Regions from separate parts of the Nonomuraea sp. NPDC059007 genome, predicted to be linked through region 2. Evidence: riboswitches for the same ligand, from Rfam matches in the RefSeq annotation. Region 2 holds a riboswitch; the other holds the start of a gene.
What was found. A riboswitch is a leader RNA that binds a small molecule or an ion and turns the genes downstream of it on or off. The one in region 2 is predicted to bind S-adenosylmethionine.
Positions count from the first base shown of each region.

Region 1: it holds a riboswitch for S-adenosylmethionine, as region 2 does, so the genes downstream of both, ACFWY5_RS44285 (aminotransferase class V-fold PLP-dependent enzyme) here and thrC (threonine synthase) in region 2, are expected to answer to the same signal.

Region 1 covers NZ_JBHYJD010000042.1:65,734-80,646, forward strand. Annotated here, with positions in the region: gene ACFWY5_RS44270 (acyltransferase) at 1-186, opposite strand, end outside; gene ACFWY5_RS44275 (NADH-quinone oxidoreductase subunit D) at 183-1,328, opposite strand; gene ACFWY5_RS44280 (DoxX family membrane protein) at 1,488-2,234, shown strand; gene ACFWY5_RS44285 (aminotransferase class V-fold PLP-dependent enzyme) at 2,300-3,613, opposite strand; SAM riboswitch class IV at 3,657-3,772, opposite strand; gene ACFWY5_RS44290 (TerC family protein) at 3,966-4,715, shown strand; gene ACFWY5_RS44295 (cytochrome P450) at 4,725-5,915, shown strand; gene ACFWY5_RS44300 (FAD-binding oxidoreductase) at 5,902-7,200, opposite strand; gene ACFWY5_RS44305 (SAM-dependent methyltransferase) at 7,230-8,168, opposite strand; gene ACFWY5_RS44310 (chaplin) at 8,396-8,611, shown strand; gene ACFWY5_RS44315 (Rossmann-like and DUF2520 domain-containing protein) at 8,935-9,825, shown strand; gene panC (pantoate--beta-alanine ligase) at 9,868-10,701, shown strand; gene ACFWY5_RS44325 (L-aspartate oxidase) at 10,784-13,243, shown strand; gene ACFWY5_RS44330 (type III pantothenate kinase) at 13,247-14,029, shown strand; gene ACFWY5_RS44335 (hypothetical protein) at 14,083-14,559, opposite strand; gene lysX (bifunctional lysylphosphatidylglycerol synthetase/lysine--tRNA ligase LysX) at 14,679-14,913, shown strand, end outside.
Region 2 covers NZ_JBHYJD010000082.1:1,004-15,916, forward strand. Annotated here, with positions in the region: gene ACFWY5_RS55235 (MoaD/ThiS family protein) at 1-148, opposite strand, end outside; gene thrC (threonine synthase) at 164-1,393, opposite strand; SAM riboswitch class I at 1,407-1,546, opposite strand; gene ACFWY5_RS55245 (RNA polymerase sigma factor) at 1,626-2,180, opposite strand; gene ACFWY5_RS55250 (trehalose-6-phosphate synthase) at 2,211-3,629, shown strand; gene ACFWY5_RS55255 (MFS transporter) at 3,638-4,795, shown strand; gene otsB (trehalose-phosphatase) at 4,764-5,519, opposite strand; gene ACFWY5_RS55265 (DUF3263 domain-containing protein) at 5,571-5,873, opposite strand; gene ACFWY5_RS55270 (S-adenosyl-l-methionine hydroxide adenosyltransferase family protein) at 5,991-6,803, shown strand; gene ACFWY5_RS55275 (hypothetical protein) at 6,983-7,507, shown strand; gene ACFWY5_RS55280 (S8 family serine peptidase) at 7,504-8,685, shown strand; gene ACFWY5_RS55285 (Zn-ribbon domain-containing OB-fold protein) at 8,712-9,116, shown strand; gene ACFWY5_RS55290 (lipid-transfer protein) at 9,113-10,297, shown strand; gene ACFWY5_RS55295 (ABC transporter ATP-binding protein) at 10,357-11,373, opposite strand; gene ACFWY5_RS55300 (ABC transporter ATP-binding protein) at 11,357-12,394, opposite strand; gene ACFWY5_RS55305 (ABC transporter permease) at 12,404-13,357, opposite strand; gene ACFWY5_RS55310 (ABC transporter permease) at 13,350-14,294, opposite strand; gene ACFWY5_RS55315 (ABC transporter substrate-binding protein) at 14,419-14,913, opposite strand, start outside.

The DNA.
Region 1 (14,913 bases), on a different contig from region 2:
GTAGAAGAACAGCGGCAGCACCTGCAGCAACCAGGTGAGGATCCACAGCCCGGTGGTGAAGCCGAGCGGGCTGGTCGGCGAGGGCCCGTCCGGCGTCCATTGCAGGATCGTGAACGCCCAATGCCACACCACGACGACGATCAGGCTCAGAGCACGTAGCCAGTCGACGTATTTATCGCGTTTCACTTGTCGATGTCACCCACGACGAAGAACATGGATCCCAAGATCGCCACCATGTCGGCCACCAGGTGCCCCGGCAGGATCTCGCGCAGCACCTGGATGTTGCTGAAGGAGGCGGAGCGCAGCTTCATCCGCCACGGCGTCTTGTCCCCCTTGGAGACCAGGTAGTAGCCGTTGATGCCGAGCGGGTTCTCGGTCCAGGCGTAGGTGTGGCCCTCGGGCACCTTCAGCACCTTGGGCAGGCGCTGGTTGATCGGGCCCGGCGGCAGGGAGCGCAGCTTGTCGACGCAGGCCTCGGCCAGATCGAGGGAGACCTTCACCTGGTCAAGCAGGACCTCGAAGCGGGCGTAGGAGTCGCCCGCGGTCCGCGTGACGACCTTGACCGGCAGCTCGGGGTAGGCCAGGTACGGCTGGTCGCGGCGCAGGTCGATGTCGACACCGGCGGCTCGGGCTATGGGGCCGCTCACGCCGTACTGCATGATCGTGTCGCGGTCGAGGACGCCGACGCCCTTGGTGCGCGCCAGGAAGATGTCGTTGTGCAGGATGAGGCCCTCGATGTCGGGGACCTTGCGGCGGGTCATCGCGACGGTCTCGGCCACGCGGTCCAGCCAGCCGAGCGGCAGTTCTTCCTTGAGCCCGCCGACGCGGTTGAACATGTAGTGCATGCGCCCGCCGGAGATCTCCTCCATGACGGCCTGGATGCGCTCGCGCTCCTCGAAGGCGTAGAAGAGCGGCGTGATCGCGCCCAGCTCCAGCGGGTAGGAGCCGAGGAACATCAGGTGGTTGAGCACCCGGTTGAGCTCGGCCAGCAGCGTACGCGCCCAGACCGCCCTGACCGGGACCTCCATGCCCAGCATGCGCTCGGCGGCCAGCACCACGCCGAGTTCGTTGGCGAACCCGGACAGCCAGTCGTGCCGGTTGGCCAGCATGATGATCTGCCGGTAGTCGCGGACCTCGAACAGTTTCTCCGCGCCCCGGTGCATGTAGCCGATGATGGGCTCGGCGCTGGAGATCCGCTCGCCGTCGAGCGTGAGCCGCAGCCTGAGCACGCCGTGGGTGGAGGGGTGCTGGGGGCCGATGTTGAGGACCATGTCCTCTGTGGCCAGTTCCTTCGCCCCTGCGCCGATCCCGATGATGCGCTCGGTCATTTCCCCATGCTCCCACCGGCCTCGCGCGCGATCTACTGTGCGGTCCTTTCATTCTGTACGGCGCGCCCAGGCGTAACGGGCCGTTCAAGAGACGGTATGGGGAGGAGTCGCAGGTCAGAGGGGTGGGGGACAATTACCACAACGGGGGGAGAAACCACCATGAAGCTAGCTTTCGACCTAGCTGCCCTGATCTCGCGAGTGACCATCGGCGTGATCTTCGTGGCCCACGGGTGGCAGAAATGGCAGAACGGACTGGGACCGACGTCACAGATGTTCACCCAGTCCGGCGTGCCCCAACCCGAGCTCGCGGCCGGTTTCACGACCGTGGCCGAGCTCGTGGGCGGCAGTTTCCTGATCATCGGACTGCTGACCCGCCTGGCCGCGCTGGCCCTGCTGTGCGTCAGCCTGGGCGCGATCATCTTCGTCCACGGTAAGAACGGCATCTTCGTCACCGACATGGGCTGGGAACTCGTCGGCGCGCTGGGCGCGGCCTGCCTGCTCCTGCTGGCCGCCGGGGCAGGCCGGATCAGCGTCGACAGCATCGCCCGCACGATCCTGAGCAGGCGCGCGGCCGACCAGACGCTGCCGGAGTCGACCGGGAGCGGCGCGACGACCACGACCATGCCCACGAACGTCCGCACCGTGCGGGAACCGCGCACCGAAACGGAACCGCCCGCCAACGGGACACAGCCGCCCACCGGGACGCAGCCGCCCGGCACCCGGGCAGAGCAGCCGCCCACGGGGACGCAGGCGCCCGGCAACGGGACGGAGCCGCGCGCCGACGTGCCGCGCCAGCCCACTCCGCCACCCGCCACGAGCAGCGGCGCGGCCCTGAGCGACGACGACATGAAGGCGCTCGACGCGCTGATGTCCGACGACCAGCCGAGGAAGAACCCGCCCGAGTGACGACCAGCCGAGGAAGAACCCGCCCGAGTGACGACCAGCCGAGGAAGAACCCGCCCGAGTGACGCCTAACGGGCGGCGAGGTTGACGGCAGAGAGGTCCCGCAGCGCGGTGATGAGCCGGTCGACGTGCTCGTCGGTGGTGCCGATGCCGATCGAGGCGCGCACCGCGGAGGCCGTCCCGTCCTCACAGCCGCCGTCGGCGGTACCCAGCAGATGCCGCACAAAGGGATGCGCGCAGAACTTGCCGTCGCGCACGCCGATCCCGTACTCGCCGGACAGCGCCTCGGCGACCTCGCGCGCGCTGTAGCCGTCCACGACGAAGGAGACGATGCCCACCCGCGGGTGGTCGGGACCCCACAGCGACAGCTCCCGCACGCCCTCGATCGAGGCCAGGCCGTCGCGCAGCCGCGCGATCAGCCGCTCCTCCTCGATGACCAGCGGCGCCCAGCCGGTCGCGCTCAGCGCGTCGCACGCCGCCGCCAGCGCGATCGCGCCGATCACGTTCGGGGTGCCGGCCTCGTGCCGGGGCTCGGGGTCGTCGTGCCACTCGGTGGACTCCTCGTCCGCGCCGACCGACTTCACCGCCCCGCCACCCTTGAGGTACGGCTCGCCGCTCGCCAGCCAGTCACGGCGCCCGATCAGCACACCGGCGCCGAAGGGCGCGTACAGCTTGTGGCCGGAGAAGACGACGTAGTCCAGGTCCAGGGCGGTCAGGTTGAGCTGGCGGTGCGGGACGAGCTGGGCGGCGTCGACCAGGATGCGGGCGCCGTGCCGGTGGGCGATGTGCGCGAGGGCGGCGATGGGCCACAGCTCGCCGGTGACGTTGGAGGCGGCGGTGACGACGAGCAGCTTGGGGCCGGAGATGGCGGCGAGGGCCTCGTCGGCCTGGCGGACGGCTTCGCCGGGGAAGGCGGGCGGCGCCAGCCGTACCGTCTTGTTCCAGGGGAGCAGCGAGGCGTGGTGCTCGCTGTCGAAGACCACGGTGGTGGTGCCCGCAGGCAGGACGCCGGCCAGCAGGTTCGTGGCGTCGGTGGTGTTGCGGGTGAAGATGACCGCGTCGTCGGGGCGGGCGCCGGCGAAGGCGCGGACGGTGTGGCGGGCCTGCTCGTAGCGGGCGGTGGTGAGCTGGGAGGCGTAGCCGGCGCCGCGGTGCACGCTGGAGTAGGCCGGGAGCGCGGCGGTGACGGCGGCGCTGACCGGCTCCAGACAGGGGGCGCTGGCGGCGTAGTCGAGGTTGGCGTAACCGACCAGCTTGCCGCCCTTGACCGGGACCTCCAGGTCGGCGCCGAGCACGGCCGGGACGGCACGGGCCTCGCCGTGCTGGGGCTGCTGCGACTGGGTCTGGGCGGGGACGGAGCTGAAGATGGTCAGCGTGGACACGGCAAGTCTCCTGGGGTCGTCGGGACCCCTGGAATCGCCACGGAGCCCGCGCTTGCCCGCCACACCTCGTGACGGACCAGGTCCTCACCCGGGGCACCCCGCCGCGGACGCGAGGGTTGCCGGCCAGCTAGCCGGGGCTTGTCGCTGGCACTCATGACCTACACGCAGCACTATAAGCGACACCCGGCCATAAATAGCAACCCCTTAACGCTGCGATCCGTCGTTGACCACCTCTCTGGGGTGGATCATCCCAGGCCAGCGACATATCCGAACTACTAAGGGGGATCGTGAACTTCTGCGGGGGTTAGGTCGTTGGTACCGGGAGATAGTTCCCGACAACGGAGGTGCGGAGATGTGGGACTGGGTAAGCAACCCGGAGATCTGGATCGGGTTCTTCACCCTGGTCGCCCTGGAGATCGTCCTGGGAATCGACAACATCATCTTCATCTCGATCCTCGCCGGGAAACTCCCTGAGCACCAGCGCGACCGGGCCCGGGTGCTCGGACTGGCCGCCGCGCTCATCAGCCGACTGCTCCTGCTGCTCGCCCTGTCCTGGGTGGTCAGGCTGACCGAGCCCTTGTTCGCCGTCTTCGGTCATGACATATCCGGCCGTGACCTGATTCTCATCCTCGGCGGCCTGTTCCTGCTGGCCAAGAGCGTCACCGAGATCGGCCACAGCATGGAGCTGAAGGGCGACAACGGCAAGCCGCGCAAGGCCGCCTCGTTCGCCTCGGTGATCATCCAGATCATGATCCTGGACATCGTCTTCTCGCTCGACTCGGTCATCACCGCGGTCGGCATGGTGAACGAGCTGGGCGTCATGGTCGCGGCGGTGATCGTGTCGGTGCTGGTCATGCTGTTCGCCTCCGGCCCGATCAGCCGTTTCGTGGACAAGCACCCGAGCATCAAGATGCTGGCCCTGTCCTTCCTGGTGCTGATCGGCGTGGTGCTTCTCGCGGAGGGCTTCGGCCAGCACATCTCCAAGGGCTACATCTACTTCGCGATGGCCTTCTCGGTCATCGTCGAACTGCTCAACATCAGGATGCGCAGCAGGCAGGCCAAGCGGTCCGAGCAGGAGAACGCCAAGGACGGCAGCTCGTAGGATGAAGCGGTGCGCTTTGACCCGTGGAATCCGGATTTCGTAGCCCATCCGTACGACGTCTACGCCGAGCTGAGGCGGGCTGAGCCGGTCAGCTTCTTCGAGCCGACCGGCCAGTACCTGGTCTCGCGATACGCCGACGTCAACGCGCTGCTGCGTGATCGCCGGCTCGGCCGTTCCTACCTGCACGTCGCCGAGCACGAGGAGTTCGGGCAGGAGGCGCCGCCGGACTTCCAGGAGCCGTTCTGGCGGGTGGTCAACGCGAGCATGCTCGACGTGGAGCCGCCCGTCCACACGCGGCTGCGCCGCCTGGTCTCCAAGGCGTTCACGCCGAGGATGGTCGAGTCGCTACGGCCGCGCGTACGGGCGATCGCGGGCGGGCTGGTGGACGCCTTCGTGGCCAAGGGCGGCGGCGACCTGCTCGCCGAGGTGGCCGAGCCGCTGCCGGTGACGGTGATCGCCGAGATGCTCGGCATTCCCGACGCCGACCGGCACCTGCTGCGCCCCTGGTCGGCCGACATCTGCCTCATGTACGAGCTGAACCCGTCGCCGCAGGCCCAGCACACGGCGGTCCGCGCGGCGGCCGAGTTCGCCGACTACCTGAAGGACCTGGCCCGCGAGCGCAGGCGGCAGCCCGGCGAGGATCTCGTCAGCGCGCTGGCCCAGATCGAGGAGCTGACCGAGGACGAGCTGGTCGGCACCTGCGTGCTGCTGCTCAACGCCGGCCACGAGGCCACCGTGAACGTCACCGGCAACGGCTGGTGGTCGCTGTTCAGGAACCCGGCCGAGCTGGAACGGCTGCGCGCCGACCGCTCCCTGCTCCCGACGGCGATCGAGGAGCTGATGCGCTGGGACACGCCGCTGCAGATGTTCGAGCGCTGGGTTCTGGAGGACATCGAGGTGGAGGGTGTGGCGATCCCGAAGGGTGTGGAGGTGGCGCTGCTGTTCGGCTCCGCCAACCGCGACCCCGAGGTCTTCGCCGACCCCGATCGCCTGGACGTGGGCCGCGCCGACAACCCGCACATCTCCTTCGGCGCCGGCATCCACTTCTGCCTGGGCGCGCCGCTGGCCAGGATCGAGCTCATGGAGTCCTTCGGCGCCCTGCTGGAGAAGGCGCCGAACCTGGAGCTGGTCCGCGAGCCGGTGTGGAAGCCCGGCTACGTCATCCGCGGCCTGGAGTCGCTGGAGGTCACGACCGGTTGATCGCCCGGTCGCCGCCGAACATCCCGGCCGGGTCGTGCCGCTGTTTGACCTCCGTCAGCCGCCGCAGATGCTCGGGCGTGAAGGCCCGCGCCGCCTGCTCCGGCACGCCCATGAAGTTGAGCGGCACGAACCCGGTCGCGCTGCCCGCCAGCGCGGCCGAGAACCGGTCGCCGAAAGCCGCCACGTCGGCCGCGGCCCGCTCGTCCGGCACCATGCTGACGGCCCCGACGGCGAAGTCGCCCTGCCAGTAGCCAAGCCCGGCGTCGTCCGCGTGCGGGAGCCCGGCCACATGCCTGACCAGGATGAAGGCGTACGGCTCCGCCCCGCGCGGCGCCACCTCCACCAGGTAGTCGAGCACCGCGTCGGACAGCTCCGTCACCATCTCGCCCCGCATCGTGTAGGGCAGCGGGTCGACCGGATCCCGGGTCACCGCGTCGATCTCGGTGAACGGCAGCGGCCCGGCCATGTCCACCACCAGGCCGGGCACCGCCCGCATCGGCGCGACCAGGTCCTCGGCGCCGGAGCCGGTGGCGCACAGGCACACGCGCACGTACGAGCGGCCGCGCATCGGCTCGGGCACGAAGGGCGCGTCCGGCAGGTGGAGCGTCCCGGCGGCCGAGGTGATCGAGGCCGGCAGGTCCGCGGTCCACTCGCGGTAGGCGGTCAGCACCTGCCGGGTCAGCTCGACCGGCCAGTACAGGCCGCCGCCGTAGATCCGCGGTTCGGGGACGAGCTTGATCCGCAGCGCGGTGACCGCGCCGAGGTTCGGTCCGCCGCCGCGCAGCGCCCACATGAGGTCCGGCTCGCCGGCGTCGTCGAGCCACCGCAGGTTCCCGTCGGCGGTGACGATCTGGGCGGCGGTGATGGCGTCGCAGGCCAGGCCGTACTGGCGGGACAGGAAGCCGAGCCCGCCGCCGAGGCTGTTCCCGACGACGCCGACGTGGGTGCTGGATCCGGTCAGCGGCACCAGGCCGTGGGGGTGGGCGGCGGCGATGACGTCCTTCCACGTGGCGCCGGCGCCGACCGTGGCGGTGCCGGCGGCCGGGTCGATCTCGACGCCGGTCAGCTCGGAGGTGACGATGAGCAGGTCGCCGGTCGTGGCCGGGCGCAGCGCGCCGTGGCCGGTGTTCTGCACGCGGACGCGTAGATCGTTCGCGGCGGCGTAGCGGACCGCCTCCCGGACGTGCTCGGGCGATGTGGCCAGCACGGTGAGGGAGGGTTCGTGGGTGACGGCGAGGTTCCAGGGGGTGGGAGCCGCGCGGAGCAGACCACTGGGCAGATCCATGAGGGTAATCGTCTCATGGCGCAGAGTGATCACGCATGCTGCTGGAGCCAGCCGAAGCCGCCCAGGCCGCGCGGGTCGATCAGCTCGCCCTCCTCGGAGGCGCGCGCCAGCGCGCGCAGGTATCCGCGGGGGTCGGTGTGGGCCAGGTCGAGGGGCGGGCGGGCGGCGGTGATGCCGAGGGCGCGCAGGGTGTCGCGCTGTGTGGACAACGTTGTGGATATCGCGCCGACCCGCTCACCGGCGGCGGCGCACGAGTCGAGTGCCACGTGTGCGGTGATGTCGCAGGTCCCGTCTGGTATGGGCGGGACGACCGAACCGTCGCGGTATCCGGTGAGCGTTCCGCAGGGCGGCCGGTTATCCACAGGGTGTGAATAGTCGACGGCCACCGCCAGGCCGCGGGCCAGCCGTACGATGACCGCCGCCCACGCGGCGTCACGGGCGCGGCCGATCTCCGCGCGGGCGCCGACGCACGCCAGGGGCCACCAGCGGGCGAGCCACTCCTCGTCGGCGGGGTGCGGCGGCTCGCCGAGGCGCTCCTCGCCGGTCTCGGTGTCGACCATGACCAGCCGGGGGCCCTCGGCGGTGTGCTCGGCCACGTCGAGCGGAATGTTGTCGAGCCACTCGTTGGCGATCGCCAGGCCGGTGATGCCGCCGGGGATGGTCTGCGACCAGGCGATGCGCTCGGGCAGCTGGGACGGCCTGGCGGAGAGGTCGACGGCGGTGACGTTCAGGCGTACGGCCAGCTCGGGCGGTGCGGCCGCGAGCACGCGGCTGACCAGGACCCCCTCCCCGGCGCCGACGTCGACGAAGTCGAGTCGCTCCGGGTGGCCGAGCTCGGCGTCGACCCGGAGAAGGAGCGTGAGCACCGCGTCGGCGAACGCGGCCCCGGCGCTGACCGAGGTGCGGAAGTGGCCGGAAGGGCGTTCGCGCAGGTAGAAACCCCTGTCGCCATAGAGTGCGCGCTCCATCGCGGCACGCCAGGTGAGCCACATTCCTGGACTATCTCATGACCAGGCGCCGACACGCACAGTGATGCCATGACTACTTATTGTGGCGAGATTGCGCTATCGTTACTCATGGTCACCGGCGATCGTCCCGGCCCGCCCCCCAGCGGGCTCGGTCCGGTCCCACCGGTCGGCCGAGTAAGTAGCTGAAGCGGCCACCCGGGGCCGCGTCATCGAGAGGAGCCCCCCAAATGCTCAAGAAGACCTTCGTCGCGGCCGGCGCCTTCGCCATGCTGGCCCTGGCCACCCCAGCCCAGGCCGACCTCGTCACCTCCGGTAACAACGGCGTGCTCTCCGGCAACCAGGTGTTCGCCCCGGTCCGGATTCCGATCAACATCTGTGGCAACGCCGTCGCCGTGCTCGGCCAGGCGGTCGCCGGCTGCAAGGGCGGCGCGCACACCAGGTAGACGGACGGAGGGCTCGGACCGGTTATGGCAACCCGGCCCGAGCCCTTTTCGGCCGGCCAGTCGGCGGATGGCCGGTCGATGGTGCACTCCCAAGGGGGTAGCACATCGTCATTGCGGGCGTCGGGTCCACTATGGGCTCGGCGCCCGCTGCCATGCGATGAAAATCCCCTCTCCTCATCTCTCCCGACAGGGGGTGCACGTTTTGTATGCCCTTGTCGGATTTGTCGTTAACGCAACATGCGGTAAAAGCCCGGTCACCTGTGCATGGCAAGGCTCCAGTTACGCTGGTCGGCAGCGCCAACAGGGGACAGGGACAGGACGACATGGACGCAGGTGATCGCCCGGCACGGCTGGCCGTCGGCGTGGTCGGGGCGGGCAAAGTGGGCTCGGCACTCGGTGCCGCGCTGGCCCAGGCCGGCCATCGCATCGTGGCCGCCAGCGGGGTCTCCGACAGTTCCCAGCGCTGGGCTGCCGAGCGGCTCGGCGTCGCCACCTCCAGGCCCGAGGACGTGGTCGCGGCCGGCGAGCTGATCCTGCTCACGGTGCCCGACGACGCGTTGCCCGGCCTGGTCGGCGGTCTGGCCGCCACCGGCGCCGACCTGCGCGGCAAGCTGGTCGTCCACGCCAGCGGCGCCTACGGGCTGTCCGTGCTCGACCCGGCGGCGCGGGCTGGAGCGCTCCCGCTGGCGCTCCACCCGGTGATGACGTTCACCGGCCGTGACGACGACATCAACCGGCTGACCGGCATCTCCTACGGCGTCACCGCGCCCGACCCGCTGCGCCCGATCGCCGAGGCGCTGGTCATCGAGATGGGCGGCGAGCCGGTCTGGATCGCCGACGCCGACCGCGCGCTCTACCACGCCGCGCTCGCCGGGGCGGCCAACCACATGGTGACGCTGATCGCCGAGTCCTCGGAACTGCTGGAGGGCATCGGCGTCGAGCACCCCGGCCGCATGCTCGGGCCGCTGCTCGGCGCCGCGCTCGACAACGTGCTCAGGCTGGGCATCGCCGGGCTGACGGGGCCGGTCGTACGCGGCGACGCCGGAACGGTCCGCAAGCACGTGGACGCCCTCATCCTGGCCGCGCCCGAGGCCGCCGACGCCTACATCGCCCTGGCCCGGCTCACGGCCGACCGCGCGCTCGCGGCGGGTCTGCTCAAACCCGAGGAGGCGGAGAGGTTGCTCGACGCGCTGGGCGGCAACATATGGACCTGACAGGGACCGGACGGCCCTGATCGTGGCATAGGAGGCTGTGGCGTGGAGCTGATCGTCGCGCGCAATCGCGCTGACCTGGTCAAGGCTCGGGGAGAGGGCAGGGTCGCCCTGGTTCCGACCATGGGGGCGCTGCACGAGGGACATCGGGCGCTCATCCGCGAGGCCAGGGCGCTGGCCCCCCGGGTGGTCGTCAGCATCTTCGTCAATCCCCTGCAGTTCGGCCCTTCCGAGGACTTCTCCCGTTACCCGCGCACCCTGGAGGCCGACCTCGACGTCTGCCGCGCGGAGGGCGTGCGCGTGGTCTTCACCCCGGCGGCCGAGGAGATCTACCATCCCGACCGGCAGGTGAGCGTCTCATCCGGGCACATGGGCACGATCGTCGAGGGCGCGGTCCGCCCCGGGCACTTCGACGGCGTGCTGACCGTCGTGCTCAAGCTGTTCAACCTGGTGCAGCCCGACGTGGCCGTCTTCGGCCAGAAGGACGCCCAGCAACTGGCGATGATCCGGCGCATGGTGGCCGACCTCGACCTGCCGATCGAGATCGCCGGCATCCCCACGGTGCGCGAGCCCGACGGCCTGGCGATGTCCAGCCGCAACCGCTACCTGTCGCCGGACGAGCGGCGGACCGCCCTCGCGCTGTCGCGGGCCCTGTTCGCCGGCGCGGCCGAGTCCGTGGAGTCCAGGCCGGCGCGCATCAAGGCGGCGGCGCGGGCCGTGCTCGACGGGGCCGATCTGGCCCTCGACTACCTCGTGCTGGTCGACCCGGCCACGTTCGCCGAGGTCGGCGAGACGTACACGGGTGAGGCGGTCCTCGCCGTCGCCGCGAAGGTCGGCGGCACGCGGCTCATCGACAACGCCGTCCTGCGCCTGTCCTGAAAAGGTGCCACCCCGGCGATAGGTCACTCATCGGGAGGGGTTATCGTCATATTGACGAAATTCCCTCGATGAGGAGACCCCCATGAGTGGACCGGCGATCCCCCTGCGGCTCAGCGCGCCGGAGCCCGGCTGGACCCGCGAGGCCGACGTGGTCGTGGTGGGCTCGGGAGTGGCCGGGCTGACCGTGGCGTTGCGCCATGCCGAGCTACGGCCCGAGGCCAAGGTGCTCGTCGTCACCAAGGATGTGCTTGAGGAAGGTTCGACCCGGTTCGCGCAGGGCGGGATCGCGGCGGTGCTCGATCCCGGCGACAGCCCGGAGGAACACCTGAACGACACACTGATCGCCGGGGTCGGGCTGTGCGATCGGCGGGCCGTACGCGCTCTGGTGACCGAGGGGCCGCGGGCGCTGCGGCGGCTGATCGCGCGCGGCGCCAGGTTCGACCTGACAGACGGCGGCGAGCTGCAGCTCGGCCGCGAGGGCGGGCACCGGCGCGACCGGATCGTCCACGCGGGCGGCGACGCGACCGGCGCCGAGGTGCAGCGCGCGCTCGTCGCGGCGCTGCGCGAGCGCGGGATCGAGGTCATCGAGCACGCGCTCGTGCTCGACCTGCTCAAGGACGCCGCCGGGCGGGCCGCCGGGGTGACGCTGCACGTCATGGGCGAGGGCGCGAGCGACGGCGTCGGCGCGGTACGCGCGGGCGCCGTCGTGCTGGCCACGGGCGGCATGGGGCAGGTCTACCAGTCGACCACCAACCCGCTGGTCTCCACCGGGGACGGTGTGGCGCTGGCGCTGCGCGCCGGGGCGGTGGTGCGCGACCTGGAGTTCGTCCAGTTCCACCCGACCGTGCTCTGGCTCGGCGAGGACGCCACCGGCCAGCAGCCGCTGATCTCCGAGGCGGTCAGGGGCGAGGGCGCGTTCCTCGTGGACGAGCGCGGCACGCGCTTCATGGACGAGGTGCACGAGCTCGCCGACCTCGCCCCCCGCGACGTGGTCGCCAAGGCGATCATGCGCAGGGCCGGGCAGGTCTACCTCGATGGCCGCCACTTCGGCGAGGACAAGTGGCGCACCCGCTTCCCCACGATCCGCGCGCTCTGCCTGGAGCACGGCATCGACCCGGTCAAGGAGCTGATCCCGGTCGTGCCCGCCGCGCACTACGCCAGCGGCGGCGTCCGCACCGACCTGCACGGCCGCACCTCCATCCCCGGCCTGTACGCCTGCGGCGAGGTCGCCTGCACCGGCGTGCACGGCGCCAACCGCCTGGCCTCCAACTCGCTGCTGGAGGGGCTCGTCTTCGCCGAGCGCATCGCCCAGGACATCCAGCCCGCGGTACGGCCGGCGCCCACGGACCCCGAGACCCAGGAAGGCCTGTTCGACCCGCGCGTCCGCCCCAGGATCCAGGCCCACATGAGCAGGGGAGCGGGCGTGCTGCGCAGCCGCGAGTCGCTGGTCCTGACCGCGAAGGCGCTCGGCGACGCCCGCTGGACGCCGGTGCGGGTGCCGCCGTGCACCGAGGCGTGGGAGACGACGAACCTGCTCACGGTGGCGACCGTGCTGACCGCCACCGCCGTGGCCCGCGAGGAGACCAGGGGCTCGCACTGGCGCGAGGACTTCGGCGAGCGCGACGACGAGCGCTGGCTGGGACATCTGGACGTGCGACTGACCGAGGAAGGCTTGCAGATGACTTACACGCCGCACGGGCTCGCGCTGGACACCGGCGCGCCCGAGATCCAGGACGTGATCGACCGGGCGCTGGCCGAGGACCTCCAGGAGGCCGGTGACGTGACCAGCCTGGCCACGATCCCGGCCGGGCACCGGTCGGCCGGGGACGTGGTGGCCCGCGAGGACGGCGTGGTCGCGGGGCTGGCCGTGGCGGAGGCGGTCTTCCTGCGGCTGGGGGCGAGCCGTACGACGAGGCTGGTGGAGGACGGGCAGCGGGTCGAGGCGGGAGAGGTGCTGATGACGGTCGAGGGGCCCACGCGCGCCCTGCTCACGGCCGAGCGGACCGCGCTCAACCTGCTCACGCACCTGTCGGGCATCGCGACGCGGACCGGCGCCTGGGTCGCGGCGGTGGAGGGCACAGGGGCGCGGGTGCGCGACAGCCGTAAGACGTTGCCGGGGTTGCGGGCGCTGGAGAAGTACGCGGTGCGGGCCGGAGGCGGCGTCAACCACCGCATGTCGCTGTCGGACGCGGCGCTGATCAAGGACAATCACGTGGTCGCCGCCGGGGGAGCCGGGGCGGCGTTCAGGGCGGTCAGGGAGCGGTACCCGGATCTGCCGGTCGAGGTCGAGGTCGACACGCTGGAGCAGCTGCGGGAGGTGCTGGCCGAGGGGGCTGAGGTGGTTCTGCTGGACAACTTCACCGTCGAGGAGATGGCGCTCGCCGTACAAATCACGAAAAATCAGGCGAAGTTGGAGGCCAGTGGGGGACTGACCTTGGAAATGGCCCGTGATGTGGCTGAAACTGGCGTTGACTATCTTGCGGTGGGAGCGCTTACGCATTCCGCGCCGGCCCTGGACATCGCACTGGATCTACGGGGGTAATTGATGCTGCTCACGATCGACGTCGGCAACACGCACACCGTGCTCGGTCTCTTCGAAGGCGAAGAGGTGATCGAGCACTGGCGGCTGGCCACCGACGCCCGCCGCACCGCCGACGAGATCGCCGTCGTGCTCCAGGGGCTGCTCGGCCAGTCACCGCTGCTCAAGGGAGCCGACGTCAGCGGCATCGCGATCTGCTCGACCGTCCCGTCCGTGCTGAACGAGATGCGGGAGATGTGCCGCCGCTACTACGGCGACGTGACCGCGGTGATCGTGGAGCCGGGCATCCGCACCGGCGTGCCGGTCCGCATGGACAACCCCAAGGAGGTCGGCAGCGACCGGGTGGTGAACGCCCTGGCCGCCATCGACCAGTACGGCGGGCCGTGCGTCATCGTCGACTTCGGCACCGCCACGTCCTTCGACGCGGTCTCGGCCAAGGGCGAGTACGTGGGTGCGGTCACCGCGCCCGGCATCGAGATCTCCGTCGACGCGCTCGCCGCCGCCGGCGCCCAGCTCCACAAGGTCGAACTGATCAGGCCGCGCTCGGTCATCGGCAAGAACACCGTCGAGGCGCTCCAGGCCGGCATCATCTACGGCTTCGCCGGCCAGGTCGACGGCATCGTCGAGCGGATGGTGGCGGAACTGGCCGACGACCCGGACGAGGTGACCGTGGTGGCCACCGGCGGGCACGCCGCGCTGGTGGTGGGGGAGTCGCGCTCGATCGACGTGCACGAGCCGTGGCTGACCCTGATCGGCCTGCGGCTCATCTACAACCGCAACACGACATGAGCGAGCGGCCCCCCGCTCGGGAATGGGGGGCCGCTCGCGGCTTGCGGGCGTCGTTACTCGGACTCGGCCGTGTACAGGTACTTCCACGAGCCGCACTTGGTCGGGTGGCTGCTGTGCGGGCCGATCTGGCAGACCTTGACGCGCAGGCTGAAGACGTCCTCCTCGGAGAAGGCGTACTTCTTGTAGCCGGGGTAGCCGCAGTACTTCTTCGTGTAGACCGTGGACCAGTCGTAGTCGAAGTCGCTGGCCTGGAACTTCACGTACGCGCACTTGCCACCCTGCTTGTAGGTGCGGGAGTCGAGGTCGTAGAGCCGGCCCGTCACGGAGACGGTGTTGGACTCCTGGTGCTCGTCCCACTCGACGCCGACCCAGCCGTGCGACTTGGCCTGGTAGTGCTTGGAGTAGACGGGTCCCCAGTACGAGCTGTAGTCGTAGCTCGACGTGCTGGCGGAGGCGGCGGTCGGCAGGCTGAGGGCGAGGGCGGAGGTGGCGGCAACGGCGAGGGCGCCGATCGCGATCTTCTTTATCATGGTCTCTCTCCTGGAACCCGGAGGTGCTGTGCTCCATTGGTAACGGAGAGTTCTTGCAGCGCCCCTGCAGGGAGCCGACGAGCCCTTGCAGTTCGCCATATCCCCTACCCTTTGTTCTTGTGAGCGACGAACTTCCCGAGCAGATGCGCATCCGGAGGGAGAAGCTCGACCGCCTCCGCAGCGAGGGCGTCGAGCCCTTCCCGGTCAACTTCCCCCGTACGGCGACGAACGCCGAGGTCAGGGAGAAATACCAGGGCCTGGAGCCGGACACCGCCACGGGAGACAGGGTCGCGATCGCCGGCCGGGTCATGCTCAACCGCGTCGGCGGCAAGCTGTGCTTCGCCACCCTGCGCG
Region 2 (14,913 bases):
ATTCATCGAGAATTCGGGCACCGATCCCCGGGTAGTCGCTGTCCAGCTTCTGAAGGACCTCGCGCAGCGTCGCACCCTCGCCACTGACCTCCGCGTTACCACCCGTGTAGGTGCGCAGAATGGTGGGAATCCGTACAGAAACGCTCATGCCTTAAACTTCCTTTCAGATGGCGCGGAACGCGTCGAGAGAGGGCCGGATGACAGCGGTGGGTTCGGCGATCGACGACACCGCGTCAAGGGTCTTGAGGCCGTCGCCGGTGTTCAGCACGACCGTTTCCGCCTCGGGATCGAGCGCGCCGTTTTCCACCAGCTTCTTGAGCACGCCCACGGTGACGCCGCCCGCGGTCTCGGCGAAGATGCCCTCCGTGGAGGCCAGGAGCTTGATGGCCGCGACGATCTCGGCGTCGGTGACGTCTTCCACCGCCCCTCCCGTACGGCGGGCGATGTCGAGCACGTACGGCCCGTCAGCCGGGTTCCCGATGGCCAGCGACTTGGCGATGGTGTCCGGCTTGACCGGCTGGACCACGTCGTGCCCTGCCTTGTACGCCGCCGACACCGGCGAGCACCCGAGCGCCTGGGCCCCGAACACCTTGTAGGGCGTGTCCTCGACCAGCCCGAGCGCCACGAGCTCCTTGAAGCCCTTGTCGATCTTCGTGAGCTGGGAGCCGGAGGCGATCGGGATGACGATCTGCTCGGGCAGCCTCCACCCAAGCTGCTCGGCGATCTCGTAGGCCAGCGTCTTGGACCCCTCGGCGTAGTACGGCCGCAGGTTCACGTTGACGAAGCCCCACTTGTCGCCCAGCGGGTCGCCGATGAGCTCGGAGCAGAAGCGGTTGACCTCGTCGTAGGTGCCCTCGATGCCGATCAGCCTGCCGCCGAACACCCGAGCCATGGCGATCTTGGCCTGCTCCAGGTCGGCGGGGATGAAGACGCACGCGTCGAGCCCGGCCCTGGCGGCAGCCGCGGTGACCGCGCCGGCCAGGTTGCCGGTGGAGGAGCAGGACAGGGTGTGGAAGCCGAAGTTGCGGGCCGCCTCGACGGCGATGGCCACCACACGGTCCTTGAAGGAGTGGGTGGGATTGCCGGAGTCGTCCTTGATGTGCAGCGACTTGATGCCGAGCGTGCGGCCGAGGTTGCCGGCCTTGACCAGCTTGGTCCAGCCGGGGTTCATGTTCTGCTTGGCCGCCACGTCCACGGGGACCGGCAGGAGCGCCTGGTAACGCCAGATGTTGGTCGGACCGGACTCGATCCGCGAGCGGGTCACCGTACCGAAGTCATAGGCCACTTCGAGTGGCCCGAAACACTCCAGACACGCGAAACTGGGGCCGAGGTCATAGCGGGTGCCGCACTCGCGGCAGGAGAGAGCTACAGCAGGACCGAAGTCGAGCGACATGAAGCGAGGCCTTCCCTCATCTTCGCCTGCGGCCACCTTGACCACAGACCGGAATTGGCACCTTGTCCCGGTCGGCCTCGCGGGTGCGAGTCACAATCCGGGAGGGTTGCCGGGGCTTCGCAGGGCCGGTCCCTCCACCCCTCTGGATGAGCAATATGTAGTTGTCGAAAGGGACTCTACCTGGTCAAGCGGATCGGTTGCCCACCCGTCTCGACCAGTGAGACAAACCGTCTCACCGATAGTCCTCCCCGAGCACGCCCTGCACGTACTTGCGCGCCTGGTGGATGCGGGATTTCGCGGTGCCGAGAGGGATGCCGAGCTGCTCGGCCACCTCGTTGTAGTCGAGCTGCACGATGTCGCGCAGCACGAGCGCCTGCGCCAGGTCGGGCTTGGACGCCTCCAGCGCCTCCATCGCGTCGAGCAGGTCCAGGCGCGAGCCCGCGATCACGCTCACCCGGGCCACGTCCGGCTTCTGCGTGGGCAGTTCGTCGGAGCTCTGCTCGGCCGCCCGCCGCTTCAGCGACCGGTAGGTCGTGCGGGCGCAGTTGGCCGTCACGATGTGCAGCCACGTGCTGAACCGCGCCCTGCCCTCGAACCGCCCGATGTTGCGCGCGACGGCCAGCAGAGTGTCCTGGCAGGCCTCCTCCGCGTCCTGGTGATAGGGCAGGATTCGCGCGCAGTGGCGGAGTACGTGCGGCTCGATCCGCCGCAAGAGCTCGCCGAGTGCGCGATGATCTCCAGCGGCTGCGGAGCGGGCCAGTTCCTCGGTTAGCTCATCAAGCGCCATAGCGGGATCCTATGAGCGGAGGATAGTTAAATGAACAGCGTCCTGGTCGCCTCGAACCGCGGTCCTGTCTCCTTCACCGTCTCCGACGACGGTGAACTCACCATGAAACGCGGTGGCGGCGGACTGGTCTCGGGCCTTTCCGGCGTGGCGAAGGACGAGGGCGTGCTGTGGGTCTGCGCGGCCCTTTCCGACGGCGACCGCAGCGCCGTACGGCAGGCTCCCGGCGGCCGCCTCGACCAGGCCGGCTACGACACCGGGTCGCTGCGCATGCTGGACATCGCCCCCGCGACCTTCCACCGCGCCTACAACGCCGTGGCCAACTCCACGCTGTGGTTCGTCAACCACCTGCTCTACGACATCCCCAACTCCCCGCACTTCGGCACCAGGTTCCAGCGCGAGTGGGAGTCCTACCGCGACTACAACGGCGCCTTCGCGCTGGCGCTGGCCGAGGAGGCCGGGCACGAGGCGCGCGTGATGGTGCAGGACTACCACCTGACCCTCACCCCGGCCATGCTCCGCGCCGAGCGCCCCGACCTGCGCATCGCGCATTTCAGCCACACCCCCTGGGCCCCGCCGGAGTACTTCGCGCTGCTGCCCGACGAGGTGGCCCGTGAGGTCCTGGAAGGCATTCTGGGAGCCGATCACGCCGGGTTCCTCACCGAGCGGTGGGCGCGGGCGTTCACCGACTGCTGCGCGGCCCTGCTGGGCGCCCGGGTGGACGCGCGCGGCGTCACCCACGAGGGCCGCACGACCAGGATCGGCGTGCACGCGCTCGGCGTCGACGGCGAGCAGTTGTGGCGGCGCGCCTGCGAGCCGGACGTGGAGTCGAACGTGGCGGCGCTGCGCGCGCAGACCGGTGACAGGAAGCTGATCGTCCGCATCGACCGCACCGAGCTGTCCAAGAACATCGTGCGCGGCCTGGTCGCCTACCGCGAGTTCCTGGCCGCCCATCCCGAGTGGCACGGCCGCGTGGTCCACCTGGCCTTCGCCTACCCGAGCCGCCACGACCTGCCCGAGTACCGCGAGTACACCGCGGCGGTGCAGCGCTGCGCCAAGGAGATCGAGGACGAGTACGCCACCGAGGACTGGGACCCGCTGATACTCAACGTCAACGACGACTACGCGCGCAGCCTCGCCGCCTACCGGATGGCCGACGTGCTGCTGGTCAACCCGATCCGCGACGGCATGAACCTGGTCGCCAAGGAGGGCCCGATCCTGTCGCCCCGCTGCGTCCTGGTGCTCTCGCGCGAGGCCGGCGCCGCCGCCGAACTGGGCGCCGACGCGCTCGTGGTCAACCCCTACGACGTCCTGGAGACCGCCCAGGCCCTGCACACCGCCCTGGTCATGCCCGAGGAGGAGCGTACGCGCAGGGCCGCCAGCCTGGCCGCGGCGGCCACCGCGCTGCCGCCCCAGAGGTGGCTTGCGGCGCAGCTCGATGCCCTGACTTAATGCCTCAAGTGACCACAGTCCGGATACGTCTGACCCGTGATCTCCCGACCTGGCTCGTCTACTTACAACTCGGCGCCTTCGCCACCTACCTGTACGGGCTCAGCGCCGTCCTGCCGCTGCTGCGCCAGGAACAGCAGGTCTCCAACGCGGTCGCCGCCCTGCACGGCACCGCGATGGCCGCGGGAACGCTCCTGGCCGGCGCCGCGCTGCCGTTCCTGGAGCGCAGGTACGGCCGGCGCGCCACGATCTGGGGCAGCCTGGCAGGCATGAACGCGGGCCTGGTTCCGGTCATGCTCACCCCCGCCCTGCCCGCCACCCTGCTGGGCTACGGCCTGTCCAGCCTGTTCGGCTCGGTGGCCCTCTACGCCATGATGGCCGCGCTCAGCGACCACCACGGCCCGGCGGGACCGGCGGCGATCAGCGAGGCCAACGCGGTCGCGATCCTGTTCGGCATCGCCATGACCTACGCGATCAGCGCCACCGCGCAGACCGCGCTCGGCTGGCGGGCGGCCCTGCTGATCACCCCGATCCTCACCGTCCTGATCGCCCTCACGCTCGGCCGCGTCCGCGTGGCCGGCCGCCCGCACGACGGCGCCGCCCGCGCCGGCCTGCCGCCGCCCGGCTGGCGCTTCTACGTGGCGGGCGGCGTGCTCTTCCTGGTGGTCGCGCTGGAGTTCTGCTTCAACCTGTGGGCGGTGCAGCTGTTCGCGTCGAACACGGGGATGGGCGTGGCGGCGGCCACGACCGGGCTGACCGCGTTCACGGCCGGCCTGGCCGTCGGCCGCTTCGCCGGGACGCCGCTGGCCCTGCGCATGGGCGCGCCCGGGCTGCTCACCGGCGCCCTGCTGCTGACCGCGGCCGGCTGGCTGCTGTTCTGGTCGAGCACGCATCCGCTGTTCGCCTACGCGGGGCTGGCGATCAGCGGGCTCGGCGTCTCGCTGCACTTCCCGCTCGCGCTGGCCGGCGTGCTCGCCTACGACCCGGTGCGGGCCACGGCCGTCTCGCCGGTCTGCGCGGGGCTGGCGATGGCCGCGGGCCCGTTCGCGCTGGGGGCGCTGGCCGACGGCTTCGGGACGCGTACGGCCTTCCTCATGGTCCCCGTGCTGATCGCGCTGGCCGTGGCGGGCGTGCTGGTCAGCCGCGAACCGCGGCCGTCAGCTCCTTGAGCAGCGCCATCACGCCGTCGGGCCCGTCCACGACGACGTCGGCCCGCTCGGCCAGCTCGGTGACCTCGGCCGAACCACTGCACACGGTGACACCGGGCAACCCCGAAGCGCGTACCGCGTCGAAGGCGGCCAGATCACCCAGGTCGTCGCCGACGAACATCACCGACCTGGCCGCGCGTTCGGCCAGGAACAACGAGAGCGCCTGGCCCTTGTCCATGCCGGGCGGGCGCAGCTCCAGCACGTACCGGCCGGGCTCGACCACCAGCCCGTTGCGCTCCGCCAGCGCCGCGAGCGGCCGCCGCAGCGCCTCGAAAGCCCCCTCGGGATCGGGACTACGCCTCGTGTGTACGGCTACCGCCCGCCCCTTGTCCTCGACGGCCACTCCGGTCAGGCCCAGGGCGTCGAGCAGCATCGGCAGTTCGGCCTCGGCCCGCGGCACGCCGGCGGGCGGCGGCGGCGCGCTGACGCGGCCGTTCTCCCACCGCTCGAAGCCGTAGTGCCCGAGGATCACCAGGCCGGGCACGTCGGTCAGGCCCGGACCGAGTTCGAGGACGGTGGCAGGGGGGCGGCCGGTCAGGATGACGACGGCCGACACCTGGGCGCTGAGCTGGGCCAGGATGTCGGGAGCCGCGGAATGGATCCTCGCGGCGGCCGGATCGGGCACGATGGGCGACAGGGTGCCGTCGAAGTCGAGCCCGATCACCGCCCCTGACGGATCTTTCACTATCGCTTGGATTCCAGGGATGTTCCTCACGCGGCTGGAGTACCCAGCCACCTAGGGGCGCATGCCGAGTCGCCGGGCCGCGCGCTCGCGCTGCCGCGTGGCCCGCAGCCGGCGCAGTCGCTTGACCAGCATCGGATCCTGCTCCAGCGCCTCGGGACGGTCGATGAGTTCACCGAGCAACTGGTAGTAACGCGTGGCCGAGAACCCGAAGGTCTCCTTGACGGCCTGCTCCTTCGCGCCGGCGTAGCGCCACCATTGGCGCTCGAAGGCGAGGAGCTGGAGGTCTCGTTCGGTGAGGGGCTGACGGTCGGGTTCCTGGGCAGCACTGTCACCGCTGACCGGTGCGGTGTCCATGGTCGTCCTCCTCGGAAGGGCGTACGGCGCTCACGCCATACGTACGCGGCCCGTGGCCATCGTAATGTGCCAAAGCCGGGTGTTCACCGCGGATCGGGAGACGTACAGTCACCAAGTGTGACCCCAGTCATAACGCTTCTCACCGATTACGGACTCGAAGACGGTTATGTGGCTGCCTGCCATGGCGTGATCGTCGGAATCGCGCCGCAGGCCCGCGTCATCGACGTGTGCCACCTGATCCCTTCGGGCGACGTACGGCGGGGCGCGGCGGTTCTCGCGCAGACCATCCCGTACATCCCGCCCGGCGTGCACATCGGCGCCGTGGACCCGGGAGCGGGCGGGGCCAGGCGCGCGGTGGCCGTGGCCGCGGGGGGACGGGTGTTCATCGGGCCGGACAACGGGCTGCTGTCCTGGGCGGTGCACGCCTGCGGCGGCGCCGAGTCCGCCTACGAGATCACCAACGACGCGCTCTTCCTGCACCCGGTCTCGCCGACCTTCCACGGCCGCGACGTGTACGCGCCGGTGGCCGGGCGGCTGTGCGTGGGCGGCAAGCCGTCCGACCTCGGGCCGGAGATCCCGCTGAACAGGCTCGTCTCGCTGCCGGAGCCGACGTCGGTGCTGCGCGAGGGCTCGGTGGAGGGCGAGGTGGTCTCCGTGGACCGCTACGGCAACACCCAGCTGTCGATCGCCGCGGGCGACCTGGCGGCGCTCGGGGTCCGGGTGGGCGACACGCTGGGCGTGTGGATGGGGCGCAGGCAGTTGTCGATGCCGTACCGGGAGACGTACGCGGCGGTGCCGCCGGGTGAGCTGGTGGCCTTCGCCGACTCGGCGGGGCTCATCGCCATCGCCGTGAACTCGGGTGATGCGGCCCAGCGCCTGGGCCTCCCGCCGGGCGCGCATGTGCGCCTTTCCCCCGCTCCGGTGCGATAGGGACATTACCCCGCGTATCGGTCTGTTTACCGAAGCGTCGGATTGAACCATCGCCTGCGTGCCAGAATGCACGGCAGTTCGAGCGCCTCCTCCCCCCTTCCTTCGAGGCAGACGTGTTCCTGCTGTCCGTCGCATTGTTGTCCCTACTTCAGTCTCCCTGGGGCTCGGCCGAGCCGCACGTGAGCGAGCGCTGGCGCGCGTGGCCGGTGACGAGGGTCTTCCCCGCCGCGCTCACCGGCGCGAGCCCGTCCGGCGCGCGGGTGACCTACCTGCTGGCCGGGGTCGCGCCAGAAGCGCCGTGCCGGGTCGCGCTCCAGGCCGCCGCGGCGGCCATGCTGCCGCGCTGCCTGACGACCCTGCGGGCCACCTACTCCGACAGCACGCAGACCTTCGTGGCCACCGTGGGCGTGGCCGTGCTCGACGGGGCGCCGTCCTGGCTGCCCGTCAGAGCGGTCCACGCCGGCGTCGCGGGGCGTGCGCCGACCGTGCGGCCCGTGGCCTTTCCCGGCGGCGCGGCCGAGCGGTTCGGCCAGGCCCAGTACGTCACCGGCGCCGTGGCGGCCTCCGGCGGGCCGTACGTGGTCTTCACCGCCGCCGGATACGCCGACGGCCGGCCGTACCAGCCGGAGGGCGGGACCGAGCCGCGCCTCGGCGCGGCGGCGGTGCAACTGGCGGAGGCCCTGCACAAGGCGCTCACCCGGTGATCCGCGCCGCGGCCGGGCTGCTGCCCGTCTGTCTCGTCATGCTGCTGATCGCGGACCCGCCCGCGAGCGGCATGCGCGGCGTCGCCACGAGAAGCGGCATGGCCGCCGTGGCGGCGAGCCAGCAGCAGTGGCAGCTCACCGCGTTGCGCGTGCCCGAGGCGTGGAAGGTGAGCAGGGGCGAGGGGGTGCTGGTGGCCGTGCTCGACACGGGCGTGGACGCCCGCCACCCCGACCTGGCCGGAGCGGTCGTCGAGGGGCCCGACCTGACCGGGCCCGTACGCGGGCCGGCCAGAACGGGTCACCACGGCACCGCGATGGCCAGCCTCATCGCCGGGCGCGGCCACAGCGGCGGACGCGGCGTGGTGGGCGTCGCCCCGGCCGCGCGGGTGTTGTCGGTCCGGGTGACGCTGGAGAACGACGACCCGCTGCGCGGCAAGCAGCGTGCCACGGCGGGCGGCGGCGACGCGCTCGCCCAGGGCATCCGGTACGCCGTCGACCGGGGCGCGCGGGTCGTCAGCATGTCACTGGGCGGCGGCAGCGGCTCGTGGGAGGGCTCGGCGGCCGAGGAGGAGGCGGTGCAGTACGCGATCTCCCGCGGGGCCGTGCTCGTCGCCTCCTCCGGCAACGACGGCGACGACGCCAACCGCAAGAACTTTCCCGCCGCCTACCCCGGGGTGATCGCCGTGGGCGCGGTGGACAAGCGGATGAGGGTGCCGCGCTTCTCCAACCGCCAGGACTACCTGTCGGTGGTCGCGCCGGGCACCGGGATCGTCAGCGCCGACGGTCCGGACGGGTACGTGGTCGGCGACGGGACCAGTTCGGCGGCGGCGATGGTGGCGGGGATCGCCGCGCTGGTCAGGGCGGAGTATCCGGGGCTGTCGCCGTACCACGTGCGCATGGCCATCGAGCGTGGCACCAGGAAGCGGCCGGCCGACGGGCACAGCCGCGCCTACGGTCACGGGGTGGCCGACGCGGCGCTCGCCCTGCGCGAGGCGGGGCGGCTGGCCCGTCCGGCCGCGTCCAGGATCGGGCAGGTGGGCGGCTACTTCGGCGGTGGCCCGCCGCCCTCGCGGCCGGTCTCGCGGCTGCCGGTGGTGGTGGCGATGATCGGGCTGACGGTCGCGATGTCGGCCAGGGTGGTGGTGCTGCACTTGCGGCGGCGGAGGCATTCTCCCTAGCAAGCGCTTGTGTGATACTCGTCGGTATGACCTTGGCGATCGACGGCTGGTTCACCATCGGCGACGACGGCACCCATCTCCTCGGCACCCGGTGCGCCGACTGCGGCACGGTCAGCTTTCCGCCGCAGCGGGGATTCTGCCGCAATCCGCACTGCTCGGGCGAGAGGCAGGAGGAGACCCGGCTGCCCCGCCAGGGCACCGTCTGGTCCTACACCAACGCCTGCTACGCGCCGCCGCCGCCGTTCGCCGCCGCCGAGCCGTACACGCCGGTGACGCTCGCCGCGGTCGAGCTCGCCGAGGCCGGGATCATCGTGCTCGGCCAGGTCAAGGACCTGACCGTGGACGAGCTGCGGGTCGGCATGGAACTGCGGCTCACACACGGCCCGCTCGCCGACGGCCCGCTGGTGTGGATGTGGGAGGCGGCCCGATGAGCGTCCTGGTCATCGGCGCGGGCATGCACCCGTGGGGCAAATGGGGCAAACCCTTCATCGAGTACGGCGTCGCCGCCGCCCGAGCCGCCTTGGCCGACGCCGGCGTGTCCTGGACCGACGTCCAGTACGTCGTCGGCGCCGACACCATCAGAAACGGCTATCCCGGCTTCATCGCCGGCGCCACCTTCGCCCAGGCGCTCGGCTGGAACGGAGCCAGGATCGCCTCCTGCTACGCCGCGTGCGCCTCGGGAGCGCAGGCCATCGACCTGGCCAGGACGAGAATCCTGGCGGGCCTGTGCGACGTGGCACTCGTGGTCGGCGCGGACTCGACGCCCAAGGGCTTCTTCAAACCCGTCGGCGGCGAGCGCCCCGACGACCCCGACTGGCTGCGCTTCCGGCTCCTCGGCGCCACCAACCCCGCCTACTTCGCCCTCTACGCCCGCCGCCGCATGGCCCTGTACGGCTCGACCACCGCCGACTTCGCCGCCGTGAAGGTCAAGAACGCCGCCAGCGGCGCGCTCAACCCCATGGCCCGCTACCGCAAGCCCGTCACCGAGCAGGAGGTGCTGGCCTCGCCGATGGTGGCCGACCCGCTGCGGCTCATGGACATCTGCGCCACCTCCGACGGGGGCGCCGCGGTGGTGCTGGCCTCGGCGGAGTTCGCCCGCCGCCACGGCATCTCCCGGCCGGTACGGCTGGCCGCCGTCTCGACCGTCACCCCCACCTTCCCCAACACGACGCTGGAACTGCCGGCCTTCGCCACCGACTCGGCGGCAACAGCACCCCCGCCAGAACGCCCCTTCCGCGCCGCCATCGCCCACGCCGCCTACGAGGAGGCGGGACTGGGACCGGGCGACCTGTCCTTCGCCGAGGTCTACGACCTGTCCACGGCACTGGAACTGGACTGGATGGAGGACGTCGGCCTGTGCCCGCCCGGCGAGGCGGAGAAGCTCCTGCGGGCCGGCGACACCAGGCTCGGCGGCCGGACGCCGGTGAACCCGTCCGGCGGGCTCGCCTCCTTCGGCGAGGCCATCCCCGCCCAGGCCATCGCCCAGGTGTGCGAGCTGACCTGGCAACTGCGCGGCACCGCCGGCGCCCGCCAGGTCGCCGGCGCCCGGGTCGGCCTGGCCGCCAACCAGGGCCTGTTCGGGCACGGCTCGGCCGTCATCGCCACAACGTGAAGGAGCCCTCCGCGGAGGGCTCCTTCCTGGTGTTCTAACCGATGTCCTGGCGTTGCGTTCTAACCGATGTGCACCACGTCGTGCGTCTCGGCGAAGTGGCACGCGCTCTCGTGCGCGGTACCCGGCCGGATCTGCAGCAGCGGCTCTTCCTCCGCGCAGATCTCCTGCGCCTTCCAGCACCGGGTGCGGAAGCGGCAGCCCGAAGGCGGGTTGGCCGGCGACGGCGGGTCACCCTGCAGGATGATCCGCTCGCGCAGCTCACGCCCCTCCGGATCCGGAACCGGAACCGCCGAGAGCAGAGCCTGCGTGTACGGATGCGCGGGCTTGTCGTAGACCTCCGTGTCCTTGCCGAGCTCCACCAGCTTGCCCAGGTACATCACGCCCACCCGGTCGGCGATGTGGCGTACCACCGACAGGTCGTGGGCGATGAAGATGTAGGCCAGGTTGAACTCGTTCTGCAGCCGCTCCAGCAGGTTGATGACCTGCGCCTGGATCGACACGTCCAGCGCCGAGACCGGCTCGTCGCAGACGATGATCTCCGGCTGCAGGGCCAGGCCGCGCGCGATGCCGATGCGCTGGCGCTGGCCGCCCGAGAACTGGTGCGGGTAGCGGTTGATGTGGTCGGGGTTGAGCCCGACCACCTCCAGCAGCTCCTGCACCTTCTTGCGCCGGTCGCCCCTCGGCGCGACCTCGGTGTGGATGTCGTACGGCTCGCCGATGATGTCACCGACGGTCATCCGGGGGTTCAGCGAGGTGTAGGGATCCTGCATCACCATCTGGATGTTGCGCCGCATGCGCTTGAGCTCGCTGCCGCGGGCGTGGGCGATCTCCCTGCCGCTGATCTTGACCGAGCCCGACGTCGGCCGTTCCAGCGCCATGAGCACCTTGGCCAGCGTCGACTTGCCGCAGCCCGACTCGCCCACGATGCCCAGGGTCTCACCCCTGTGCAGGTCGAACGAGACGCCGTCGACGGCCTTGATCGCGCCGATCTGCCTCTTGACCACGATGCCCTGGGTCAGCGGGAAGTGCTTGACCAGGTCGCGTACCTCAAGGATCGGCTCACTCGTGGGTGCCATCGAGGACCTCCCTCCAGTAGTGGCAGGCACTGCTGCGCGTACCGCTGATCCCGGACAGCGCCGGAGCCTCGGTGACGCAGATGTCCTGGCGGTACGGGCAGCGGGGGTGGAAGGCGCAGCCGGTCGGCATGTCCAGCAGGTTCGGCGGCATGCCCTTGATGGCGTACAGGTCCTGGCCCTTCTGGTCGACCCTGGGGATCGATTCGAGCAGGCCCTTCGTGTACGGGTGGGCGGGTGTCTTGTAGATGTCGTGAACCGGGGCGTTCTCGACGATCCGCCCGCCGTACATGACCGCGATCTTGTCCGCGACGTCGGCGACCACGCCGAGGTCGTGGGTGATCAGGATCAGGCCCATGTTGCTCTCGCGCTGGAGCTCCGCGAGGAGCTCCATGATCTGGGCCTGGACGGTCACGTCGAGCGCGGTGGTCGGCTCGTCGGCGATCAGCACCTCCGGGTCCAGCGCGATCGACATCGCGATCATGATGCGCTGGCGCATGCCGCCGGAGAACTGGTGCGGGTAGTCGTTGACGCGCTGCCTGGCGGCCGGGATGCGGACCCGGTCCATGAGCTCGACCGCCTTGGTCAGCGCCTCCTTCTTGCCCATGCCCCGGTGCACGCGGAACATCTCGCTGATCTGCCAGCCCACGGTGAAGACCGGGTTCAGCGAGGAGAGCGCGTCCTGGAAGACCATCGCGATGCGCTGGCCGCGCACCTGCGAGCGGGCGTCTTCCGAGAGCTTGAGCAGGTCGGTGCCGCGGAAACGGATCTCGCCCTTGGGGATCACCGCGGGCGGCATGTCCAGGATGCCCATGATCGCCTGAGCGGTCACGGACTTGCCGGAGCCCGACTCGCCCAGCACGGCGAGGGTCTCGCCGGGGCTGAGCGAATAGGTCACACCGTTGACGGCGTGCACGACGCCGGCCCGTGTGCGGAACTCCACGTGCAGGTTGTCGACAGCGAGCAGAGGCTCGTTGCCCAGCCCTCCCTCGGCGGGCAACACCTCTGGGGATGTCTTCTTCACAGGTCCCCCTTACCTGAGCTTCGGGTCGAGCGCGTCGCGTACGGCGTCGCCCAGCATGATGAACGCGAGCACCGTGATGCTCAGGAACACGGCCGGGAAGATCAGCGGCAGCGGCGCGTCCAGGAACCTGTTACGGGCGTCGGAGATCATCAGACCCCACGAGATGTCGGGCGAGGTCACACCGACGCCGAGGAACGACAGAGCCGCCTCGGCCGCGATGAACCCGCCCAGGTTGATCGTCGCGATGACGATGACCGGCGCGAGCGCGTTCGGCAGCAGGTGCCTCATCATGATCCGCATATGGCCGGCGCCCAGGGCTTTGGCCGCGACCACGAAGTCCTGGCTCTTGGCCGTGATGACCGCGGCTCTCATGATCCGGTACGTCATCGGCCACCCCAGGACGGTCAGCGCGATGATGACCAGGGTGATGCTGCTCAACGGGCCGCCACGGAAGGTGGCCGCGATCAGCAGGGCGCCCAGGATGCTGGGGATGGCGAAGAAGATCTCGGTCAGGCGCGAGGCCAGCGTGTCGGTGACACCGCCGAAGTATCCGGCCGCGAGACCGAACATGCCGCCGATGAGCGAGGTCGCCAGCGTCGTCGAGATGCCGATCAGCAGCGAGTTGGCGGCGCCGTAGATCGAGCGCGCGTAGACGTCGCAGCCCAGGTTGTCGCGGCCGAAGAGATGGCCGCCGCTGGGCCCCTGCCGGGCCGTGGCCAGCTCACAGGTCCTCGGGTCGTTCGGGTCGATGGCCGTGAACAACGACGGCCACAGTGCCATGACGACGAGGACCGTGATGAGGATCGCCGAGATGATGAAGATCGGACGGCGGCGGAGGTCGTGCCAGGCGTCGCTCCAGAGGCTGGCCGGCTTGCCCTCCTTCTTCCTTTGCCTGCCAGGAGGCGCGGCGCCCGGGACCGGGCTCATAGGGAGGGGCGGCGCCGGCTGCTGAATGTCACTCATAGCGGATCCTCGGGTCGAGCACTGCGTACATCAAGTCGACGACCAGGTTGGCGACGATGTAGATCAGCACCAGAACTGTCACGATACCGACGACGACGGGTTGTTCACGCAGGTATACGGATTGGAAGAGCTGGTTGCCGATGCCCGGGAGATTGAAGATCGTCTCCGTGATCACCGCGCCGCCCATGAGGTTGCCGAGGTCGGCGCCCAGATAGGTGACGAGGGGGATCAGCGCGTTGCGCAATCCGTGCCTGCCGATGACCCGCCGTCTGGACAGGCCCTTGGCGGTCGCCGTGCGGATGTAGTCCGCCCGGAGGGTCTCCACCAGGCTGGTCCGTGTCAATCGGGTGAGGTAGGCGATCGAGATGCCGGCCAGCACGAAGCCCGGCAGCAGGTAGCTGCGGAAGCCGTTGCTGATGCCCGCGATGGGGAAGATGTCGACGCCGGTCCACTGTTTGACCTTCACACCGAGCACCAGCTGCAGCACGAAGCCGGTGACCAGGGTGGGGACGGAGATCAGCAAAAGGGTCGAGGCCAGGATCATGGTGTCGGCGGCCCTGCCGCGGCGCAGCGCCGCCCACAGGCCGAGGCCGACGCCGATGATGGCCTCGAAGACCAGCGCGGTCAGCGCCAGGTTCAGCGTGACCTGGAACTTGCCGGCCATGAGCTGGGACACGGGTACGTCGGCGAAAGTGACGCCGAAGTCACCGCGGAAGATGACGCCGCTGATGTAGTACCAGTACTGCAGCAGCAGCGGATCGTTGAGGTGGTATCGCTCGCGAAGGATCGCGACGATCGTCGGGTCTGTCCTCTTCTCACCGGCCAGCGCTGCGACAGGGTCGCCGGGCAGCGCGAACACAATGGCGAAGATGAGCAGAGTGGCACCCAGTAGCACAGGTATCGCCTGGATCAGACGCCTGATGATATAACGGCCCATTTAAGCCTCCCGTACATGCCAAGAAGGCAATCACCTGGGGGGTGGGATCTACCGGCCCAAGTGACCGCCTCCGTGGCTGGCCCTCAAGGGGCGGGCGACAGCGCGCCCGCCCCGGGGAACAACGTCAGGCCTTCTCGACCTGGGACCACTCGACCTGGTTAAGCAGGTTGATCTTGACGTTCTTGACCTTGGTGGAGTAGCCGGAGTTGTTCCGGTAGAAGTAAACCGGGATGTACGGCAGTTCCTTGTTCAGGATGTCATCGGCCTGCTGGTAGAACTTCAGGCCTTCCTCCGGAGTCGCCGCCTGGTCGCCCTTGGCGAGCAGCTCGTCGAACTCCTTGCTGGTGTAGCCGCCGTAGTTCGAGCCCGTCTTGATGGCGCCGGTCCCGAAGATCGGGGTCAGGTAGTTCTCCGCGGACGGGTAGTCGATCGCCCAGCCCATACGGAACAGACCCGTGTACTTCTTCGCGTCCAGCTCGTCCAGGATGGCCTGGAACTTCTCGAACGGCTTCGGCGTCACCTCGACGCCGAGGTTGGCGCGCAGGTTGTTGGCGACGGCCTCGATCCACTCCTTGTGGCCGCCGTCGGCGTTGTAGCCGAGCTCCAGCTTCGCCGGACC